One region of the Roseateles sp. GW821-FHT09G09 genome, then DNA from elsewhere that is predicted to be linked to it. Evidence: predicted binding sites of a transcription regulator. Region 1 holds the regulator's gene; the other holds the start of a gene.
What was found. The regulator NrdR, encoded in region 1, represses ribonucleotide reductase genes. The targets are predictions, from matches to a motif close to CACNANATNTNGTG.

Region 1 (4,412 bases):
GATGACGCGCGTCCACGACGACAAGTACGAGGCCTTCGGCGGCAACTTCGCCGCCTTCGACCCGGTCACCAACCTGCGGGTTGGCGTGCAGGTGCTGAAGGAGTGCATCCAGCGCGCCGGCAGCCTCGAGGAAGGCCTGCGCCGCTACGTGGGGGCCGCCAACCTGCCCGACGACACCGGCTACGCCTCGCGCGTGCTGGCCGAGCAGGACCTGCTCAAGGCCGTCGCCCAGGGCCGCAACGTCAGCCCGTCGGCGCCGCGTCCGGTCCGCGAGCCGGCGTCCGCGCCGACTCCTACCGGCGAACAGGTCGCGATGACGGCCGTGATGCGCTGATCGCTGCGCCGCGCCTTCCGCACAGTTCGGCAAGGGCCCGGCAAGGGCTTGACAACGGGTTCCCATCGGAACCCGTTCCTCATTGGGCGAAGCCTCCGTCCCGGCGCCCGTGGGAACAATGTCACGAGAAGACCGGCGCCCCTCGACGGTGCGGCTACACTGCGGGCTTCGCGCAACTGGCGATCAGGGCGCCCTGACCGGTGATCATTCCTTCACCGACGCAGGCGTCGCCCGAGGTGGGCCACCACCGGGAAGCGCGAACGGCCGGGGACGTCCCCGGTTGTCCGTGCCGTTCGCCTGGGCCGCCCTCGTTCCGTCCTCCGTCGCCGGATCGCCGTCCTTGCTGACCGGCGATCGCGCCGATGCGCTGCCGGGCGGGCGGCGCCAACCCTTGAGCCGACATCATCATGTTTGACCGCACCCAACAGACCCTCGCCAACGTCGATGCCGAAGTCTTCGCCGCCATCCAGCAGGAGACCCGGCGCCAGGAAGACCACATCGAGCTGATCGCCTCGGAGAACTACACCTCTCCGGCGGTGATGGAAGCCCAGGGCAGCCAGCTGACCAACAAGTACGCCGAGGGCTATCCCGGCAAGCGCTACTACGGCGGCTGCGAGTACGTGGACATCGTCGAGCAGCTGGCGATCGACCGCCTGAAGCAGCTCTTCGGCGCCGAGTTCGCCAACGTGCAGCCCAACAGCGGCTCGCAGGCCAACCAGGGCGTGTTCTTCGCGCTGCTGCAGCCCGGCGACACCATCATGGGCATGAGCCTGGCCGAAGGCGGTCACCTGACCCACGGCATGGCGCTCAACATGAGCGGCAAGTGGTTCAACGTCATCTCCTACGGCCTGGACGCCAAGGAAGCGATCGACTATGACGCGATGGAAGCGCTGGCGCGCGAGAAGAAGCCCAAGCTGATCATCGCGGGCGCCTCGGCGTACTCCCTGCACATCGACTTCGAGCGCTTCGGCAAGATCGCCAAGGAGATCGGCGCCTACTTCATGGTCGACATGGCCCACTACGCCGGCCTGATCGCCGCGGGCGTCTACCCGAACCCGCTGCCGCATGCCGACGTCGTCACCTCGACGACGCACAAGAGCCTGCGCGGCCCGCGCGGCGGCATCATCCTGACCAACGACGAGGCGATCGCCAAGAAGATCAACTCGGCGATCTTCCCCGGCATCCAGGGCGGCCCGCTGATGCACGTCATCGCCGGCAAGGCCGTGGCCTTCAAGGAAGCGCTGACGCCCGAGTTCAAGGCCTACCAGCAGCAGGTCGTCGCCAACGCCAAGGTGCTGGCCGACACGCTGATCGAGCGCGGCCTGCGCATCGTCTCCGGCGGCACGCAAAGCCACGTGATGCTGGTGGACCTGCGCCCGAAGAACCTGACCGGCAAGGAAGCCGAGGCCATCCTGGGCGCCGCCCACATGACCTGCAACAAGAACGGCATCCCGAACGATCCGCAGAAGCCGATGGTCACCAGCGGCGTCCGTCTGGGCACGCCGGCCATGACCACGCGCGGCTTCAAGGAGGAGCAGGTGCGCAAGACCGCCCACCTGATCGCCGACGTGCTGGACAACCCGCACGACGAGGCCAACCTGGCCCGCGTGCGCGAGCAGGTGGCCGAACTGACGCGTCAGTTCCCGGTCTACCGCTGAGCGGGGCCGGCGCCACATGCGTTGCCCGTTCTGCGGTCACGGCGACACGCAAGTGTCGGAGACCCGGGAGTCCGACGAAGGCGACGTGGTGCGTCGCCGCCGTCGCTGCCAGTCCTGTGACAAGCGCTTCACGACCTACGAACGCGCGGACATCGCGCTGCCGATGGTCGTGAAGAAGGACGGCACGCGCGCCGAGTTCGACATGGGCAAGCTGCGCGCGTCGATGACGCTGGCGCTGCGCAAGCGGCCGGTGAGCATCGAGCAGATCGACGCGGCGCTGGAGCGCATCCAGGAAAAGCTGCTCAGCACGGGCGTGCGCGAGATCCCGTCGACCAAGCTGGGCGAGCACGTGATGCGCGAGCTCAAGCGCATCGACAAGGTCGCGTACGTGCGCTTCGCGTCGGTGTACCGCTCGTTCGAGGACGTCGACGAGTTCCGGCAGTTGATCCGCGACATCTGAGACCGAGTTCGTCGGAGCACGCTCGGGGATCACGCGTCCTTCACGGACTTTTCAGGCGCATCCCCCATGCGTCCCCAGACATCCCCCAAAAGCCGGCCCCCTTCAGCGGGCCGGCGTTTCCCTCCTGAAGGCGAAGCGCAACGCAGGCCATCTCCCTAGAGTTCCCAGCAACTCTTCGGGAGATTTTCCTTGCAGCCCTCCGCCTCTCCAACGTCCTCGAGCTCTTCAAGCTCTTCGAGCTCTTCCAGCTCTTCAAGCGCTCCGAGCGCGCATCCGCCCTCCTGCGGCGCCCGTACCCGTGCCGGTGCCCGCGGCCTCAGCCTCATCGAGGCGATGGTCAGCATCGCGCTGGTGGCGCTCGTGGCCCTGCTTGCGGCCCCCGACCTGCGTGACTGGCTCTGGCGCCAGCGACTCGCGAATGCCGCGCAAGCGGTGCTCGGCGACCTGCAACTTGCCCGCAGCGAAGCCATCCAGGGCGCGCGCAATGTGATCCTGCGATTCGGCGGCGATGAGTCCGCCGTCGCGGGCAGCGGACGCTGCTATGTGCTGCACACCGGCGCCGTCGGCGGCTGCGACTGCCACGTGGACGCGCCACCCACTTGCCGTGCCGACGCCCAGGCGATCAAGCAGGTGCGCTGGGTGCGCGAGCGGGGCCAGGCGGAGGTCACGTCCAACGTGCCGTCGATGCTGTTCAGCGGCCGCCAGGGAACCGTGTCGGTCAGCGGCACGATCGATGTGCGCGTGAGCGGCATCGGCTCGGTCCACCACATCGTCAGCATCACCGGCCGCGTGCGCAGCTGCACACCCGACGGCGCGCTGAGCCGCCTGCCGAGGTGCGCATGACGACGCGTCCGATCCCCACCCCGCCCCCGATCCCGATCCCGATGCCGTCCGCCCGCCGGCCCGCGGTACCCATCTGCCCGACGCAGAGGCACGGGACGCCCCGCGGCTTCTCGCTGATCGAGGCCCTGACCGTGCTGGCGATCGTGGCCGTGCTGGCCGCCTTGACCTTGCCCGGCTTCCGGGACCAGGTCATCAAGGGCCGCCGTGCCGAGGCGCGCGAAGCGCTGCAGGCCATCCAGCTCGCACAGGAGCGTTTCCGCTCCCGCGGTCCCCGCTACGCCGACCGCCTGGAGGACCTGGGGCAAGCGGCGACGACGCAGGGCGGGCTCTATCGCCTGCGCATCGCCCAGGCCGACGCCACGCGCTACCAGCTCGAGGCCACGGCGCAAGGCGCGCAATCCGCCGACCGCCGGTGCCGGGTGTTGACGCTCCGGCAGGAACTTGGCGCCACGTCCACGACCGGGTTCGACGACCAGGGCGCCGAGCAGACCGACACCTGCTGGCCGCGATGATGGAGAAGACACCATGAAATACCGTTCACGGGGCTTCACCCTGGTCGAGTTCATGATCGGTCTGACGATCGGGCTCCTGCTGTTGGCGGGCGCCTTCTCGATGGCCGGCGTCCAGCTGGGGGAACATCGCCGGCTGATGCTGGAACTGCAGGTCCAGCAGGAACTGCGCGCCACGGCCGAGCTCATGCTGCGCGACCTCCGGCGCGCGGCGTTCTGGGACAAGGCGCAGGACGGGGTCTGGCAGGACGACCCGGACGCGCCGGTCCGCAACCCCTACGCCGATCTCCTCGTGGAGGACTCGGGACGCTGGGTGACCTACAGCTTCGCCCGGGACGGGAGCGCTTCCGGCGGCGCGAGCGTGCGCGAGACCTCGGGCTTCCGCCTGAGCGACGGCCGCATCGACCAGTTGATCGCCGGCCGCTACCAGCCCGTGACCGATCCCGATCTGCTGCGCGTGCGTGAGCTCCAGGTGCAGCTGGCATCGCAAGGGCATGCCTTGGACGATGCCTGCGCCGCGGGCTGTGCCTCCGGCGGTGCGGCGAGCTGCACGCCGAACCTGTCCACGCGCCTGGTGACCCTGACCGTCGATGCGGAGGCCGTGCACG
Region 2 (4,412 bases), on a different contig from region 1:
GCATCGTCAGCATCTTGCGCCACAGGTCGCGGGCCGGCATGCGCTTGTAGAGCTTGAGCTCACCGCGATCGACCTTGGCCTCGTACGCCTCATAGGCGGTCTGGAACGCCTTGCCGAACAGGTCGTGCAGGTCGGGGCAGGTCGACGGGCTGAACAGCGTCCAGTCGCCGCCTTCGATGACGCGCTTCATGAACAGGTCGGGAATCCAGTTCGCCGTGTTCATGTCGTGGGTGCGGCGGCGGTCGTCGCCGGTGTTCTTGCGCAGCTCGAGGAATTCCTCGATGTCCAGATGCCAGGTCTCCAGGTAGGCGCAGACGGCGCCCTTGCGCTTGCCGCCCTGGTTCACGGCGACGGCCGTGTCGTTGACCACCTTCAGGAACGGGACCACGCCTTGCGACTTGCCGTTCGTGCCCTTGATGTGCGAACCCAGCGCGCGGACCGGGGTCCAGTCGTTGCCCAGGCCGCCGGCGAACTTCGACAGCAGCGCGTTTTCCTTCAGCGCCTCATAGATGCCGTCCAGGTCGTCGGCCACCGTCGTCAGGTAGCAGCTCGACAGCTGCGAGCGGCGCGTGCCGGCGTTGAACAGCGTCGGCGTGGAGCTCATGAAGTCGAAGGTCGACAGGACTTCGTAGAACTCGATCGCGCGCGCTTCGCGGTCGATCTCGCCCAGCGCCAGGCCCATCGCGACGCGCATGAAGAAGGCCTGCGGCAGTTCGATGCGGGTGCCGTCGACGTGCAGGAAGTAGCGGTCGAACAGGGTCTGCAGGCCGAGGTAGTCGAACTGCAGGTCGCGTTCGGCCTTCAGCGCGGCGCCCAGCTTGGCCAGGTCGTACTGCTGCAGCTTCTCGTCCAGCAGCTCGGCCTGCACGCCCTTCTTGATGAAGCCCGGGAAGTAGTCGGCGTACTTGGTGGCCATGTCGGCCTGCGTCGCTTCCTCGCCCAGGATCTCGCGGCGGATCGTGTGCATCAGCAGACGGGCGGTGGCGCGCGTGTAGCCGGGATCCTTCTCGATCAGCGTGCGGGCGGCCAGGATGGCGGCCTTGTAGACCTCGTCGATCGGCACGCCGTCGTACAGGTTGCGCTTGGTCTCGGCCAGGATCGGATCCGGCTTGACGTCGGCGCCCAGGTTCTCGCAGCTCGACGCGATCAGCGCGGCCAGCTTGTCCAGGTCGAGCGGGACGCGCACGCCGTTCTCGGTCACCGAGATGCCGGACTCCAGCACGGCGGCCTGCTGCTGCTCGCCCTGGCGGGCGCGCTCCTGCGTGCGGCGCTCGCGATACAGCACATAGGCGCGCGCCACTTCATGGTGGCCGCCGCGCATCAGCGCCAGCTCGACGTGGTCCTGCACGTCCTCGATGTGGAAGGTGCCGCCGGCCGGGCGCGAACGCAGCAGGCCGCGGGTCACGGAGTCGGTCAGCGCGTCGACGGTCTCGCGCACGCTGGCGGAGGCGGCGCCGCTGGTGCCGTGCACCGCGAGGAACGCCTTCATCATCGCCACCGCCACTTTGCTCGGCTCGAAATGCACCACCGCGCCGTTGCGGCGGATGATCTGATGCTGCGGGAAGCTGGCCGAAGCGGCGGCGGACTCGCGGGGAGCCTGCGCCAGGCCCGTTTCAGCGGTCGGTGTGGCGGCGACTGTCTGCATGGGTTCCTCGTTCTGGTCTGAAAACAAAAAATGCTGCGCCCGGCCCGGCTTTTCCGAAGGGCCAAACGATCAGGGGGTCAGGTGGTGTTCGCGATGCTGCTGATGCGCCGGGACTTGATGGTTCCGCGTCTCCGGCTGGGGGGCCGGCACCGCGGACAAGACTTCTGATGGAGCATTCATCGCCGTGTTTGCGAAGTCAGCAGGATAGCATGCAAAACACTATATCTAGTGGTCTGCGGACCTTCAAGGAACTAGCGGTAGCGTCCTCCCCGCTTGACTCCCACCCCCTGCTGGGCTAGCCGGAAGACCTGACCCCGCACAGCCCCGATGGATTCGCGCATCGTGTGCGGAGCGCAAGGATTGACGCGGTCTGGCGGCCCGAATGCGCCGCGAACGCCCATGGCTGCTGCGCTTGCGACGATGGCAATCCGATGACGACTTCGCGGGCTGTCCCCGGGGGGTAGGACAAGTCCCGATCAGGACCTTCCCGTAGCCGCTACCGGCGGTGGGGTCATGGTCGCAATGCGCGCATCTGACGGCGAGAAGCGCAGGTTCTGGACCGCCCAACTGCGGGTCGCCAGGCGCGGGCACTCCACGACGCAAGGGGCATCGCGTCCGCGAACCCCTCGCATCATTCCGGCCCCACTGACAGCCGCTGCCCGAGGGCCTTGGGAGTCCGGTTGGCGATCAGGACTCGTCGCCGCCGATGGAGATGGCCAGGCGGGCCATGCGGTAACGCATCTGGCGCAGGGACAGGCCCAGGCTCGCGCCGGCGGCGGTGCGGTTGTTGCGATGCCGCTCGAGCGCGCGCAGCAGGATCTGCTTCTCGACCTCATCCAGGTAGGCGGCCAGATCGGAGGGCAGCGGTGCGCCGCCGCCGGCCTCGGCCGGCAGCGCGACGGCCAGCGACGGATCGACCGGGCTGAAAGCGGTGTCGGTCGGCGCGTCGTCCAGGCCCAGCACGCTGTCGGGCAGGCCGAGATCGGCCAGGTCGATGCCGTCGCCGCTGGAGAGCGCCAGCGCCCGGTGCAGCAGGTTCTCGAGCTCGCGCACGTTGCCGGGGAAGCTGTAGCGCGACAGCGTCGCCAGGGCGGCCGGCGTCAGCGCGGGCACCGGCTCCACGCCGGCGTCGGCGGCGATGCGCAGCAGGATCCGGGCGCTGATCGGCGCCAGGTCCTCCATGCGCTCCCGCAACGGCGGCACGCGGATCTGGATGACGTTGAGCCGGTAATACAAGTCCTGCCGGAAACGACCGCCCGCCACCTCCGCGGTCAGGTCCTTGTGCGTGGCGCTGAGCAGGCGCACGTTGACGGGGATCTCCGCCACCGCGCCGACCGGTCGCACCGAGCGCTCCTGCAGCGCGCGCAGCAGCTTGGACTGCATGGCGATCGGCAGGTCGCCGATCTCGTCGAGGAACAGGGTGCCGCCCTGCGCGGCCTGGAAGAATCCCTCGCGATCCTCGCTCGCGCCGGTGAACGCGCCCTTGCGATAACCGAAAAACTCGGCCTCCAGCAGCTGCTCCGGGATCGCGCCGCAGTTCACCGCGATGAACGGGTGCGGGCGCCGCGCGCTGACGTCGTGGATGGCGCGCGCGACCAGTTCCTTGCCGGTGCCGGACTCGCCGTTGATCAGCACCGGCGCCATGCTGCGCGCGACCTTCTCGATCAGCTCGCGCACCTGACGCATCGGGGCCGAATCGCCGACCAGCCGCGCCAGCGCCGACGGGGAGCCGGTCAGCGGCGGAGCCGGGCGGGGCGCCTTGCGCCGCTCCGGCGTGCCGGGCCTGGGCGCATCCGCCGGGGGCAGCATGTCGAACGTGCCCGGCGCGGTCGGCGCGAACGCGTCGTCCGCCGCGCTGGCGGCCGCAGCGCGCGCCTGGGCGATGGACGGCCCGCTCGCCGACGTACCCATCGCCGCGCCCATCGCCGCACCCGCCGCCGCCGCCGGCGGGGCCGACGAGAACGGCTTCGGCACCGGACCTTCGGCCTTGGACGCGCGGCCCAGCGCCGACGCGACCACCATGCGGAACTGCCGCAGGTCGACCGGCTTGGTCAGGTAGTCGTACGCGCCGGCCTTGAGCGCCTCGACGGCGTTCTCCGCCGAGCCGTAGGCGGTGATCACCAGCGCGCGCTCGCTGCGCCCCTGCTGCTCGAGCCAGCGCAGGATGTCCAGCCCGCTGCCGTCGGGCAGCCGCATGTCGGTGATGACCGCGTCGTAGCGGCGCGCGCCCAGCAGTTCCAGCGCGTCCTCGACGGTGCCGGCGCTGTCCAGCGTGAAGCCCTCGCGCAGCAGCGTCATCTCGTAGAGGGTGCGCAGGTCGGGCTCGTCGTCGATGACCAGCAGGCGGGGATCAGCGCTCATGGAGTTCGGTATCGGGGAAATAGGAGTCGGGTCCCGCGGACGGGATCGAGGCCAGCAAGCCGGCCGGCGTCACCGGTCGCGGCAGCAGCACGCGGAATTCGTTGGCTTCGGCGTCCGGCCCGGCGCCCGCGGCGGCGTGGCGGTGGTAACTGATCCGGGCGCCGTAGCGTTCGCAAAGCTCGCGGCAAATGTACAGGCCGAGACCGGACCCGCGACTGCGGGTCGAGAAGAAGGGTTCGAACAGATGACGTTCGACCTCGGGCGGAATCGCCTCGGCGCGACTGAATACCGACAGGCGGACCCACTCGTCCGATTCGGCCAGCTGCACGCGCAGTGCGCCAGGCCCGGGACGCGCGTGCCGCAGGCCGTTGTCCAGCAGGTTGATCAGCACGCGGCGCAGATGCTC

Region 2: the regulator NrdR is predicted to act here: its motif matches at 1,863-1,876, upstream of AC07O8_RS09785 (ribonucleoside-diphosphate reductase subunit alpha).

The regions. Positions count from the first base shown of each region.
Region 1 covers NZ_JBWKOG010000010.1:108,419-112,830, forward strand. Annotated here, with positions in the region: gene AC07O8_RS23880 (lytic transglycosylase domain-containing protein) at 1-334, shown strand, start outside; gene glyA (serine hydroxymethyltransferase) at 742-1,992, shown strand; gene nrdR (transcriptional regulator NrdR) at 2,009-2,452, shown strand; gene AC07O8_RS23895 (GspH/FimT family pseudopilin) at 2,642-3,295, shown strand; gene AC07O8_RS23900 (type IV pilin protein) at 3,292-3,807, shown strand; gene AC07O8_RS23905 (PilW family protein) at 3,821-4,412, shown strand, end outside.
Region 2 covers NZ_JBWKOG010000003.1:290,407-294,818, reverse strand. Annotated here, with positions in the region: gene AC07O8_RS09785 (ribonucleoside-diphosphate reductase subunit alpha) at 1-1,645, opposite strand, end outside; gene AC07O8_RS09780 (sigma-54-dependent transcriptional regulator) at 2,333-4,006, opposite strand; gene AC07O8_RS09775 (sensor histidine kinase) at 3,996-4,412, opposite strand, start outside.